Regions from separate parts of the Amycolatopsis sp. cmx-4-83 genome, predicted to be linked through region 2. Evidence: riboswitches for the same ligand, from Rfam matches in the RefSeq annotation. Region 2 holds a riboswitch; the other holds the start of a gene.

Region 1 (6,793 bases), on a different contig from region 2:
GTCGACGGCATGCCATCCGCGCTGGTCAGCGACGCGTAGACAGTCCGCCCGCTGTCGTTGAACAGCCAGCTGCTCGCCAGCCGCGTCTAAGCTGACTCGTAGGTAGATGGCGCAACGACGGGTTGTTGCCACACTTCAAGTGTTCGCGGCGACGTGGTCGAGTTCCGCTTCAACGTCTGACGCACGCCTGGTGAGCAAGAACTACTGAGTGTTGCTTTCATTCGGCGCAGGGTATGCTGCGTCCAATGAAAGCTTCGCCGAGTTTGCTGCCTTTGCTGCGTTCGCGCATGCAGGGCGAGCTGCTGGCGCTGGTCCTGCTGCACCCGGAGCGCGAATACAGCATCACCGAGCTCGCCGAGGCCTGTGGTGTCACGCCGACGGCCGTGCTGCGCGAGGTCGAACGGCTCGTGAGTGGCGGCATCCTGGAAGATCGGCGAGTCGGCCGGAGCCGGCTTGTCAAAGCCCGCACGGACACCCCGCTCTACCGGCCGTTGAGCGAGGTCATCGCGGTCACCTTCGGGCCGCTGCCGCTGCTCGCCGAGGCTTTGTCGGGTCTGACGGGTGTGCACGAGGCCTACATCTACGGGTCCTGGGCCGCGCGCTACCGCGGCGAACCGGGCCCGCCGCCCGGGGACGTCGACGTGCTCGTCGTCGGTTCGCCTGACCCGGACGTGCTCTTCGACCTGGCTGAAGGCGTGTCGCGCCGGCTGGGCCGCGAGGTCAACGTCCACCGGATCTCGCCGGCCTCGTGGGCGGCAGGCAGCACGGATCCGTTTATCGTCAGCGTGCGTGAGCGTCCGCTGGTCCCGTTGTCCCTCGACCAGGAGCCATCCCGATGACCCCGTGGAACCAAGGGCGCGCCACGATCGACGCGCTCATCGCGCGCGGTTCGGATCCGGAAGGCGCCTACACGCTGGCGTACGACGGCGCCCGCCGGGCTTTGGCGGCCATCCTGCAGAACCAGGGCCTGCGTGCGACGAGCCGCGGTGGCCACATCGCCGTCTACGAAGCGGTTCTCGCGCAGCTCGATCCGCCGCTGGGGCCGCTTCTGCGTCCCTTCAACCGGATGCGGGTTCGGCGCAACGAAGTCGCCTACCGTTCTTCCGAGGCACCTTCGGTGACTGCTGAAGATGTGACAGCCGACGTGGCGAAGGTCGAGGACCTCATCGGGGTCGCGGAGAAGGCGATCCCGAACATGTCCCGCTACTGATGGTGAGCCGCCCGCTCACGCGGAACGAGCGCGAGACCCTGGAAGTCCTTCTCGCGGGGGACTTCCCGGGCGCAGCCGAACTGCGGGCGCAAGCCGTCACGGCCCGGGTGACCGGAAGCTGTGGTTGCGGGTGCCCGACCGTCGATCTCGAAGTCGATGCGGACGCGCCCACGTTCGAGGTCGCCGAGCGGGTGGCGGTCGAAGCCGACGTGCCGGGCGGCGGGCTCATCGTGTTCGTCGACGAAGGCCGGTTGTCGGCGCTCGAATACTGGACTGTCGAGGACGAGCCGCCGGCCGCGTTCCCGGCACCGGAAGAGATCCGTTGAAAACGCCGCCGCTCGAGAAGTCAGAGCGGCGGCGCGGGCGAACTCAGCCGAGCAGGCCCATCAGGGCGATGGTGATCAGCACCACCGCGGGGGCGAGGGCGTTGATCCAGGCACGCTGTGCGGAGGTGAGGGTGGCGGTGCTGTTCATGGCGTTTCCTAGGGCCGAAAACCGATGCTTCCGCCCTGCTCAGCGCGCTGATCTTGGCCTTCGTTAGCGGCTGTGATCGAACTCACCGGCATCCGGGTGACGGCGGCCCTTGGCGGTGAACCAGAGCACACCGCCGGCTGCCGCCACCATCGTCGCGAATGCTGCTGTGCCGACCACGATGGCCTGGGTCATGTCCGTCTCTCCTAGCAAAAGTCGTTTACCGAGAGACGTCGAACCGGTGAAAAAGTGCACTCAGAGTAACCAGGATCACAACGCCGAAAGCACCGAGTCGATCTCGGCCGCCAGGGAGAAGTCCTTCGCCGTCAGGCCGCCCGCCGAGTGCGTGCTGAGGCGGAACGTCAGGGTGCGCCAGCGGATGTCGATGTCCGGGTGGTGGTCGGCCGCCTCGGCGAGGACCGCCACCCGGTCCACCACCTCGATCGCCTGGGAGAACGAAGCCAGCTCCACCTCCCGGGAGATCACCGCTCCGGTACGCGTCCAGTTCGCGCCCAGTCGTCCGTCGGCCTCGGAGTCGCTCAAGATTTCCGTCATGTCTCCATGGTCGTCCGTCCTGGACTACGCTGCACGGTTGCCACGGGAGTCCGGTCAGCCGGGCTGAGAGGCGGGTCACCCCGCGACCGTTCGCACCTGACCGGATCATGCCGGCGAAGGGAGGGCTTCCTCTCCTCGTCCGGCGAAGTGCAGGAGGGGTAGATGAAACGCAGGGCTGTTCGCGCCGCGACGGCCATCGCCGTCGTCAGCGTCGTCGCCGCGGGGTGCTCGCTGTCGGACGGCGACGGTGGCACGCAGCAGACGCCCACCGTCACCCTCGTGACGCACGACTCCTTCCTGGCGCCGCAGGAGGTGCTCGACGCCTTCCAGAAGCAGTCGGGCATCAAGATTTCCGTGCTCAAGCAGGGCGACGCCGGATCGCTGACCAACAAGCTCGTGCTGACCAAGGCGAACCCGGTCGGCGACGTCGCGTACGGCGTCGACTCGACCTTCGCCTCGCGCGCGCTCTCCGAAGGCGTCTTCGAGCCCTACACCAGCCCGGAAGCCGACCGCGGGCCGCAGCGCTACGCCGTCGATCCCGAGCACCGGCTCTCCGCCGTCGACGTCGGGGACGTCTGCGTCAACGTCGACACGAACTACTTCGCCACCAAGGGGATCCCGGCGCCGTCGAGCTACGACGACCTGGCCGACCCGAAGTACAAGGACCTCCTCGTCGCCGAGGACCCGGCCACGGCGTCGCCCGGGCTCGCGTTCCTCCTCGGCACCATCGCGAAGTACGGCGAGTCCGGCTGGCAGGGCTACTGGACGAAGCTGAAGGCCAACGGCCTCAAGGTGGTCAGCGGCTGGGAAGAGGCCTACACCAAGGACTTCTCCGGCTCCGCGGGCAAGGGGCCGCGGCCGATCGTCGTCTCGTACGCGTCTTCGCCGGCCGCCGAGGTCGGCGACGACGGCAAGCCGCGCACCAAGGCGCTGCTCGACACCTGCTACCGCCAGGTCGAGTACGCCGGCGTGCTGGCCGGCGGCAAGCAGACCGAGAGCGCGCGCAAGGTCGTCGACTTCCTTTTGTCGCAGCAGTTCCAGGCGACCGTCGCGGCCAACATGTACGTCTACCCGGCGCGCCAGGGCGTCGACCTGCCCGCCGGCTGGGCGCAGGTCGCGCCGCTGCCGCAGAAGCCGCAAGCGCTGACGGCGGACCAGGTGCAGGCCGGCCGGGAGAAGTGGATCGGCGAATGGCGCACGCTCGTGCAGTCGTAGCTCCACCCCGGACCGCCCGCGGACTCGGCTTGGCGCTGCTCGGGCTGGCCCCGATCGGGTTCCTGGTGGTGTTCTTCGCCTGGCCCGTGCTGGCGATCATCGGGCGCGGGTTCGCCGAGGGCGGGCTCGACGTCGTCCTCGGCGACGCGCGGACCTGGCAGCTGGCCGGCTTCACCGTCGCGAGCGCGGCGGCGTCGACGGTGGTCGCCGTGGCCGCCGGGCTGCCGGTGGCGTTCCTGCTGGCCCGGGTGGAACTGCCCGGCGTCGGCCTGGCGCGGACCCTGGTGCTGGTGCCGTTCGTGCTGCCCACGGTCGTCGTCGGGCTGGCGTTCCGGGCGCTCTGGCCGGACGGCGGCGTGCTGCCGATCGTGCTGGCCAACGCCTTCTTCAACGTCGCGGTCGTCGCGCGCACGGTCGCCGGGCTGTGGGCGCGGCTCGATCCGCGGACGACCGACGCCGCCCGCGCGCTCGGTGCGTCCCCGTGGCGGGCCTTCCGCTCGGTGACGCTGCCCGCGCTGGCCCCGGCGGTCGCGTCCGCCGCGGCCGTGGTGTTCCTGTTCTGCGCCACCAGTTTCGGGGTCGTCCTGATCCTCGGCGGCGCGAAGTACCGGACGTTGGAAACCGAGATCTACCTGCGCACGGTCGACCTGCTGGACCTCTCGGGCGCGGCGGCGCTGTCGGTCATCCAGTTCGCGGCCGTGGTCGCCGCGCTGGTGCTCGGCGGGCTGGCCCGGCGGCGCAAGGACGGCGCCCGGATCGGCTCCGGCGGGCCGCGGCGGCCGAGAGGCGGCGAATGGTGGGGCGTCGGCGCGGCCGGCGTCGTGCTCGCCCTGCTGCTGACGCCGATCGTCGCGCTGCTCGCCGAGTCCGTGTCCACTGAGGACGGCTGGAGCCTCGCCGGGTACCGGGCACTCACGAGCACCGGCGAGAAGGGCGCGCTGCAGGTGTCCGGTTGGGACGCCGCGGTGAACTCGCTGAAGGTCGCGATCGACGCGACGCTGCTCGCGATGGCCGTCGGCGTGCTCGCGTCCGTGGTGCTGGTGGCGCTGCGGCGGTCGCCGTCGAAACCCGCGCGCGGGCTCGGGGAAACCATGGACGCCGTGCTGATGCTGCCGCTCGGCGTGTCCGCGGTGACCGTCGGCTTCGGCTACCTCGTCACGCTCGACGCGCTGCCCGGCGACCTGCGGACGTCGCCCTACCTCGTCCCGCTGGCCCAGGCGCTGGTGATCACGCCGCTGATCGTGCGGATGGTGCTGCCGGTGCTGCGCTCGGTCGACGTCCGGCTGCGGCAGGCCGCGTCGACGCTCGGCGCGAGCCCGCTGCGCGTGTGGCGCGAGATCGACCTGCCGCTGGCGCTGCGCCCGCTGGTCGCCGCCGCCGGGTTCGGCTTCGTCGTGGCGCTCGGCGAGTTCGGCGCGACCAGCTTCCTGGCCCGGCCGACGGCACCGACGCTGCCGGTGGCGATCGCGTCGCTGATGGGACGGCCGGGGGAGCTCAACAACCAGATGGCGTACGCCGCGTGCGCGCTGCTGATGCTCGTGACGGTGCTGGCGGTCGCGCTGATCGACCGGCTCGGACGCGGCCGGGTGGGAGAGTTCTGATGGCGTTGTCGGTGCGGGACCTGACCGTCCACTACGGAACGTTCGCCGCGGTGCGCGACGCCCGCCTGGACATCGCGGACGGCGAAGTGCTGGCCCTGCTCGGCCCGTCGGGGTCGGGGAAGTCGACGCTGCTGCGCGCGATCACGGGGCTCGAACCGGGCGCGCGCGGTTCGGTGAGCTGGGACGGCGAGGACCTCGGCGCGGTGCCGGTGCACAAGCGCGGCTTCGGGCTGGTGTTCCAGGACGGCCAGCTCTTCGGCCACCGCGACGTCGCCGCGAACATCGCGTTCGGCCTGCGCATGCACGGCGTGCCGCGCGCGCAGTGGGCGCCGCGGGTCGCCGAGCTGCTGGCGCTGGTCGGCCTGACCGGCTTCGAAAAGCGGCGCGTCACCGAGCTTTCCGGCGGCCAGGCCCAGCGGGTCGCGCTGGCCAGGGCGCTGGCACCGGAGCCGCGGCTGCTGCTGCTCGACGAGCCGCTGTCCGGATTGGACGCCGGGTTGCGCGAGCAGCTGGCCATCGACCTGGCGGAGCTGTTGCGGCGCAGCAAGATCACCGCGCTGCTGGTCACGCACGACCAGGAGGAGGCGTTCACGCTCGCCGACCGGGTGGCGGTGCTCGACGCCGGGGAGGTCCGGCAGGAGGGCGCGGTCCGGCGCGTGTGGCGCAACCCGGCCGACGACGACGTGGCCCGCTTCCTCGGGGTGACGACGTTCGTGGACGGCGTCGCGGCGGCCGGTGTGGTGCGCACGGCGCTGGGTGACGTCGCACTGCCCGATGCGGACGACGGTCCGGTGCGGCTGGGGCTGCGGCCGCACGCGCTGCGGGTCGCGGACTCCGGCGTGGCAGGAGAAGTGTTCGCGGCGGTGCACCGCCGCGAACACTCACGCCTGGTGGTTCGCCTCGAGGAATCCACTGTGGACGCCGTCGCGCCCGCGACATCGGACCTGCGCGCCGGGGACCAGGTGCACCTCGCACTGGACCCCGACGGGCTGGCGGTGGTCGGGATTCAGCCGTCGCGGGTCGAGAGGCGTGCGTAGGCCAGCGACAGCCCGATGACGATGTAGCACACCGCGCGCAGCGCGCCTTCGCCGAGCATCTGCGTGCCCATCGGGTCCTGCAGCACCTCCGCCGGTGCCATCGACCAGTTCTGCGTCAGCAGGAACGGGTGCAGCCAGTCCAAAGAGGACAGGAACCCGAGGATGGTGAACACGATGTCGGTCGCCAGGACCGACGCCACCACCAGCATCGGGTGCTCGGTCCAGCTGGAGATCGCCAGCGCGACCGCGCCGACCGCCCACAGCTGGAGCACCACCCAGCCCGCCACCAGCAGGATCCGGGCCAGCGCGCCGCCGAGCGACAACGTCGTGCCCGACAACGTGAACAGCGAATCCGTACCGTTGATGATCAGCCCGGTCACGACGCCGGTCACGCACATCGCGAGCACCGAGACGACCGACACGGTCGCGACGCCGAACGCCTTCACCGCCAGGAGCCGGCCGCGGCCGACCGGGGCGATCAGCCAGCCGCGCAGCGTTCCGTGCGCCGTCTCGCCGGCGATCGCGTCCGCGCCCGCCATGGCCGAGGCCAGCGGGAGCAGCAGTGCCAGCGACATCACGATCGCCGCGATCGGCAGGACGAACGCGTTGTTGACCGCGGACGCCAGCAGCGCGCCGCCGCCGTCGTCCGGGCCGCCGCCGCTGCCCGGCTGGTCGTCGACCAGGGTCAGGCCGATGCCGATGAT
Region 2 (6,793 bases):
GGTTCACCCTGGTCACCGTCGTGCTCCTGCAGGCGGCGCAGTGGCTCTTCCCCCGGCTGTTCTTCGACCCCCGGGCCCTGATCCTCGGCGGGAACGCCTACCTGGCGGACCACTACGGCGCGGTGGTGCTGACGCTCGTCGTGGCGGCCGCGACCTCCCACGCGCTGGCGTTCGGGCTGCACAAGTGGCTGGCCCGGCGCCACGGGGAAACGATCCGCGTCATCAGCCTCTGGGGCAAGGCCTTCCGGCACGGCGTGCCGGCCGGGCACGCGGTGTTCGCCCGGGTCCGGCTGGCCGGCGGGCTGGTGTACACCGGGCAGGTCGAGAACTTCACGGCCGATCTGCCGATGGGTGATCGCGAGCTGCTGCTCACCAAACCCCTGGCCGCCAAGCCGGACGCCGACAGCCCGCTCCGGCCGCTGCCGGACTCCTACCGCCGGGTCATCATCCCCGGGGACCGGATCGAGGTGATCAGCGTGGAGTACCGGCCGGTGCCGCCGGGCGCCGTCACCGCGAAGAAGCGGCTTCAGCGGTCCAGCACCCAGAACGGCGACACCGGGCCCACGCCCGCGCCCAGCGGGTAGGACTCCGCCACGCAGCGTTCGATGAACTTCTTCCCCTCCGCCACCGCGTCGGGGACCGAGGAGCCCTTCGCCAGGGACGCCGTGATCGCCGACGCCAGGGTGTCGCCGCCGCCGTGGGTGTTCTCCGTGAGGTACCTCGGGCCGCTCAGTTCCCGGAACTCGCGGCCGTCCGACAGCAGGTCCACGCAGTCCTCCGTGCCCTGCATGTGGCCGCCCTTGACCAGGACCCAGCGGGAACCGAACTCCAGCAACGCCTCCGCCGCCGCGCGCTGGGTGGCCGCGTCGACGACCGAAACCCCGGTCAGGAGGCGGACTTCGTCCAGGTTCGGCGTGATCAGCGTGGCGCGGGGGAACAACTCGGTGCGGATCGCCTCCAGCGCGTCTTCGCGCAGGAGGGCGTGTCCCGTCATCGACGCCGCCACCGGGTCGACGACCAGGGGGAAGTCCATCCCGAGTTCGTCCAGGGTCTTCGCCACCGAGCGGATGATCTCCGCGGTGGCGAGCATGCCCGTCTTCGCCGCGTCGACGCCCATGTCGGACGCCACCGCCTTGATCTGCGCCGTCACCACGTCGGCCGGGATCTCGGTGAAACCCTGCACGCCCAGCGAGTTCTGCACGGTGACCGCGGTCAGCGCCACGAGCCCGTGGACGCCGTTGGCGAAGAACGTCCGCAGGTCGGCCTGGATGCCCGCACCACCGCCGGAGTCCGATCCGGCGATGGTGAGGGCGGTCCTCGGTGTCACTGCTGCACCACGGGCAGGTAGACCTTGTTGGCCTGCTCGCCGAACTCCGCCGACTTCTCCGCCATGCCGGCCTCGATGGCCTCCACAGTGGACAGGCCGTGCTCTTCGGCGTACTTGCGGACGTCCTGCGTGATCCGCATCGAGCAGAACTTCGGGCCGCACATCGAACAGAAGTGCGCGGTCTTGGCCGGCTCGGCGGGCAGCGTCTCGTCGTGGAACGAGCGTGCGGTGTCGGGGTCGAGCGAGAGGTTGAACTGGTCGTGCCAGCGGAACTCGAAGCGCGCCTTCGACAGCTCGTCGTCCCACTCCTGCGCGTACGGGTGCCCCTTGGCGAGGTCCGCGGCGTGCGCGGCGATCTTGTACGTGATCACGCCGGTCTTGACGTCGTCGCGGTTCGGCAGGCCGAGGTGCTCCTTCGGCGTGACGTAGCACAGCATCGCCGTGCCGTACCAGCCGATCTGGGCCGCGCCGATGGCCGAGGTGATGTGGTCGTACCCCGGCGCGATGTCCGTCGCGAGTGGACCGAGGGTGTAGAACGGCGCCTCGCCGCAGAGCTTCTCTTCGAGCTCCACGTTCTCCTTGATCTTGTGCATCGGCACGTGGCCGGGGCCTTCGATCATCACCTGGACGTCGTGCGAGCGCGCGATGTGCGTCAGCTCGCCGAGGGTTTCCAGCTCGGCGAACTGCGCGCGGTCGTTGGCGTCGGCGATCGAGCCCGGGCGCAGGCCGTCGCCCAGGGAGAACGTGACGTCGTACTGGCGCAGGAGTTCGCAGAGCTCCTCGAAGTGCGTGTACAAAAAGGACTCCTGGTGGTGCGCGAGGCACCACGCGGCCATGATCGAGCCGCCGCGGCTGACGATGCCGGTGACGCGCCGCGCGGTCAGCGGGATGTAGCGCAGCAGCACGCCGGCGTGCACGGTGACGTAGTCGACGCCCTGTTCGCACTGCTCGACGATCGTGTCGCGGTACACCTCCCACGACAGCTTTTCGGGCTCCCCGTTGACCTTTTCGAGCGCCTGGTAGATCGGCACGGTGCCGACCGGGACCGGCGAGTTGCGGATGATCCACTCCCGCGTCTCGTGGATCCGCTTGCCGGTGGAGAGGTCCATGATCGTGTCGGCGCCCCAGCGGGTCGCCCACACCATCTTGTCGACCTCTTCCTCGACCGACGACCAGACGGCCGAGTTGCCCATGTTGGCGTTGATCTTCACCAGGAAGTTCTTGCCGATGATCATCGGCTCGGACTCGGGGTGCTTCCGGTTGGCCGGGATCACCGCGCGGCCGCTCGCGACCTCGGCGCGCACGAACTCGGGGGAAACCCTTTCTCGCGCGGCGATGTACTCCATCTCGCGGGTGATCACGCCCTGCTTGGCCCAGCCGAGCTGGGTGTTGTGCTCACGCCCGTCGGCCCAGCCGGCACGCAGCCGGTGCAGTCCACTGTGGACGTCGATCGAGGCTTCCGGGTCCGTGTACGGGCCGGAAGTGTCGTAGACGTCGAAGTGTTCGCCGTTCGAGAGGTCGATCCGGCGCGCGGGAACGCGCAGTCCGGATTCCGTCTGGTGGAAGACTTTGTGCGAGCCGGTGATCGGACCCGTGGTGACGGAGACGTCTTTGTTTTCCAGCGTCGTCAACGACTTTCACTCCCTACGCCGGCATTACCCGGTCAGGTTCATGCGGTCGGTGACGCCTGCGAAACGCAAGTCACCCTCTCAGCCCGCCATGGCGCGAGCTCCCGCGTTGGTGTTGTGCCACCGACCATGCCACGCCGGGGCGCGATACTCAAGTCACCCGGCCAACTCGGCCGGAGTGGCGTAGACGTCGACCATGGCTCCGTTGCGCAGCACGGTGATCGGCAGTGCGGTGCCGATCACTTCCGCGAAGAGCCGGCGCTGGATGCCCTGGGCGTCCGACACCCGGGTGCGCCCGACGGTCAGCACGAGGTCGCCCGCCTTGAGGCCGGCCTGGTCCGCGGGGCCGCCGGAGACGACTTCGCGCACCCGCAGCCCGGCGCTCTGCCCGGTGCGCCCGGCGACGTCGTCCGGCAGCGGCGCGGGCACGCCGACGATGCCGAGGTACGCGCGCCGCACCCGGCCTTCGACGACGAGCGTGTCGATGATCCGCCGCGTCGTCGCGTTGATCGGCACCGCGAGCCCGAGCCCGACGCCGGCGACGGCGGTGTTGACGCCGACGACCCGGCCGGCCGAATCGGCGAGCGCGCCGCCGGAGTTGCCGGGGTTGAGCGCCGCGTCGGTCTGGATGACGTCTTCGATCACGCGGGTGGTGCGCCCCTGCCGCACCGGCAGCGCCCGGCCGAGCGCGCTGACCACCCCGGCGGTGACCGTCCCGGCGAACCCGAGCGGGTTCCCGACGGCGACGACGAGCTGCCCGACGACCAGCCGGTCGGCGTCCCCGAGCGTGGCGGCCGGCGGCGTTTCCCCGCGCGCCCGCAGGACGGCGAGATCGGACAGCGGATCGGCGCCCACGACGTCGAAGGGCACCTCGCTGCCGTCGGCGAAGGTGGCGACCCCGCGCCGGTGGTCGCTGACGACGTGGGCGTTGGTGAGCAGGTGGCCGTCCTCGGCGAAGACGACCGCGGACCCGCTCCCGCGCTCGAGCTGCACCCCGGCGACGTGCGGGGTCACGGTCTCGGCGACCGTGCTCACCGCGCGCGAGTAGGCGTCCATCGCGTCGTCCACGTCTCCACCTCGATTACACCGTTGCACCTACAACAAGTGTGCGCTTTCGCGGCCGTGAAGTCCGTTCGCTGGTCGTGAACCGCCGACCGGACCAGTGACGGTCAGTGGTTCACCGGATCGGACCACGCGCCGGTGAAGATCCGGCGGGCAGACTCCCCAAGCGCTTCTGTAACGGTGCAGAAGCGATCTTCTGTGGGGTTGATATGCGCAAACTCATGTTCGGCGCCCTCGCCGGGCTGCTGGTCACCGGGCTGATCCCGGGGATCGCGGCGGCCCAGGGGGATGCTCCGGGCGCCCCGGGCGCCCATCCCAGCTGGCTGCCCGCGAACAAGACCGGCTTCGGCACCGCTCATGACCGCTCGAGCAACGTCTGGTTCACCCTCCAGGGCGGGCAGCTGTCCGAGGTCTACTACCCGGACCTGTCGACGCCCAGCGTCCGCTCGCTGAACTTCGTCGTCACCGACGGCCGCAGCTTCGCCGACCTCGACCACGCGGCGAAGTCGCAGCAGGTCCGGCGGACCGACGACGACAGCCTGACCTACGAGCAGACCATCACCGACGACCAGCACCGCTGGCGCCTCCGCAAGACCTACGTCACCGACCCGGCCGCCACGACCGTGCTGGTGGACGTCGACTTCCAGTCGCTTACCGGGCGGCCGTACCAGCTCTACGCGATCGCCGACCCGGACCTCACCAACGACGGCTCCGACGACTCGGCCGCGCGCAAGGGCGACGTGCTCACCGCGCAGGACGCCGCGAACGCCGCCGCGCTCACCGCGAAGCCCGCGTTCACGAAGACCAGCGTCGGCTACGCGGGCAACTCCGACGGCACCACGCAGCTCACGAAGACCTTCAAGCTGAAGAGCTACGACACCGCCGCGAAGGGCAACGTCGTGCTGACCGGGCAGACGAGCGCCGACGGCCTCCGGAACCGGCACGTCACCCTCGCGCTCGGCATGGGCGCGAAGGCGCCGGACGCGCTCGGCAGCGCGCAGGCGTCGCAGCGCCGCGGTGTCCGCGACATCACGCGCGCGTACGACCGCGGCTGGGAGCAGTACCTGCGCGGGGTGAGCAAGCCGCCGTCGTCGCTGAAGACCGACGCCGAGCGCGACCTCTACAAGGCGTCGATGCTGACGCTGGCCGCGAGCGAGGACAAGCACCACCCGGGCGCCTTCATCGCGTCGCCGAGCATGCCCTGGCGGTTCGGGAACAACGACCCGGAGTGGTCGCCGTCCGGGACCTACCACCTGGTCTGGCCGCGTGACCTCTACCAGATCGCGACCGGGCTGGCCGCCGGCGGCGACCAGGGTGCCGCGAACCGCGCGGTGAGCTACATGTTCGGCACGCAGCAGCAGGCCGACGGGCACATGCCGCAGAACAGCCGGGTCGACGGCGTGCCGTACTGGACGTCGATTCAGCTCGACGAAACCGCTTTCCCGATCGTGCTGGCCCAGCAGCTCGGCCGCGACGACCTGTGGCCCGGCGTCCGGAAGGCCGCCGACTTCATCATCGGCTACGTCGGCCCGAACGGGCAGCCGGCGCCGTACACCCAGCAGGAGCGCTGGGAGGAGCAGGACGGCTGGTCCCCGTCGACCATCGCGTCGGTGATCGCCGGGCTGGTCTGCGCCGCGGATCTGGCTTCGCACAACGGAGCTTCGGCGGACGCCGCCCGCTACCTCGCCGCGGCCGACAAGTTCAAGGCCGACCTGCCGAAGCAGACGATCACCACGAACGGGCCGCTGTCGAAGGACCCGTACTTCGTCCGGCTGACCAAGGACGCCGACGCCAACGCGGGGACGACGTACAACCTCGGCAACTCGAGCGTCACGATGGACCAGCGCGCGGTCACCGACGCGGGCTTCCTCGACCTCGTCCGGCTCGGCGTCTACCGGGCCGACGACCCGGTGATCGAGAACAGCATTCGCGTCACGGACAAGGACATCGCGTTCACGACGCCCACCGGGCAGTTCTGGCACCGGTACACGAAGGACGGCTACGGCGAGCAGGCCGACGGTTCGCCGTGGGACTACACGTTCCCGGCCGGGAGCCGCACCACGTTCGGGCGGCTGTGGCCGCTGCTCGCCGGCGAGCGCGGCGAGTACGAGCTGACGCTCGGCGACCCGGCGTCGGCCGCGCGGCGGCTGCGTGACCTCGGCCGGGTGAGCAGCTCGGCGGAGACCATGCCGGAGCAGGTGTGGGACGAGAACCCGCCGTCGGGACAGACCGGGTTCCCGGTCGGCACGCCCAACGCGTCGGCGACCCCGCTGGCCTGGACGCACGCCCAGTACGTCCGGCTCGCGCAGGACGTCAAGGCGGGCTCGGTGCTGGAGACGCCGAAGGTGGTGCGCTGCCACTTCCTCGGCTGCTGAACCGGCGAAGGGCCCCTCGGAACCGAGGGGCCCTTCGCGGTCTCAGATGACGGCGCCGTCGTCCTCGGGGGTCTTCGGCGGCAGCCACTTGTTGCCCGGGACGCCCCACTTGTTGTGCTTGAGCATCTTCTTCGCCGCGCGGGCGTGCCGCCCGACCAGGCGGTCGAGGTAGATGTAGCCGTCGAGGTGGTCGGTCTCGTGCTGCAGGCAGCGCGCGAAGTAGCCGGTGCCCTCGACCTCGATCGGGTTGCCCTCGATGTCGGAGCCGGTCACCTTCGCCCACTTCGCGCGGCCCGTCGGGTACGACTCGCCGGGCGCCGAGAGGCAGCCCTCCCAGTCGTCGTCCGGGTCCGGCATGGTCTCCGGGATCTCCGACGTTTCGAGCTTCGGGTTGACGACGA

Evidence for each region. A riboswitch is a leader RNA that binds a small molecule or an ion and turns the genes downstream of it on or off. The one in region 2 is predicted to bind thiamine pyrophosphate.
Region 1: it holds a riboswitch for thiamine pyrophosphate, as region 2 does, so the genes downstream of both, ACLJQM_RS18640 (thiamine ABC transporter substrate binding subunit) here and thiC (phosphomethylpyrimidine synthase ThiC) in region 2, are expected to answer to the same signal.

Annotation. Positions count from the first base shown of each region.
Region 1 is NZ_JAEBEF010000005.1:597,684-604,476, reverse strand. It holds gene ACLJQM_RS18670 (hypothetical protein) at 1-95, shown strand, start outside; gene ACLJQM_RS18665 (ArsR family transcriptional regulator) at 288-839, shown strand; gene ACLJQM_RS18660 (hypothetical protein) at 836-1,210, shown strand; gene ACLJQM_RS18655 (hypothetical protein) at 1,210-1,536, shown strand; gene ACLJQM_RS18650 (hypothetical protein) at 1,748-1,876, opposite strand; gene ACLJQM_RS18645 (4a-hydroxytetrahydrobiopterin dehydratase) at 1,952-2,236, opposite strand; TPP riboswitch at 2,269-2,376, shown strand; gene ACLJQM_RS18640 (thiamine ABC transporter substrate binding subunit) at 2,399-3,451, shown strand; gene ACLJQM_RS18635 (ABC transporter permease) at 3,427-5,052, shown strand; gene ACLJQM_RS18630 (ABC transporter ATP-binding protein) at 5,052-6,089, shown strand; gene ACLJQM_RS18625 (ABC transporter permease) at 6,059-6,793, opposite strand, start outside.
Region 2 is NZ_JAEBEF010000002.1:566,962-573,754, forward strand. It holds gene ACLJQM_RS07760 (DUF6338 family protein) at 1-584, shown strand, start outside; gene thiD (bifunctional hydroxymethylpyrimidine kinase/phosphomethylpyrimidine kinase) at 527-1,327, opposite strand; gene thiC (phosphomethylpyrimidine synthase ThiC) at 1,324-2,958, opposite strand; TPP riboswitch at 2,952-3,073, opposite strand; gene ACLJQM_RS07775 (S1C family serine protease) at 3,112-4,023, opposite strand; gene ACLJQM_RS07780 (glycoside hydrolase family 15 protein) at 4,227-6,392, shown strand; gene ACLJQM_RS07785 (peptide deformylase) at 6,435-6,793, opposite strand, start outside.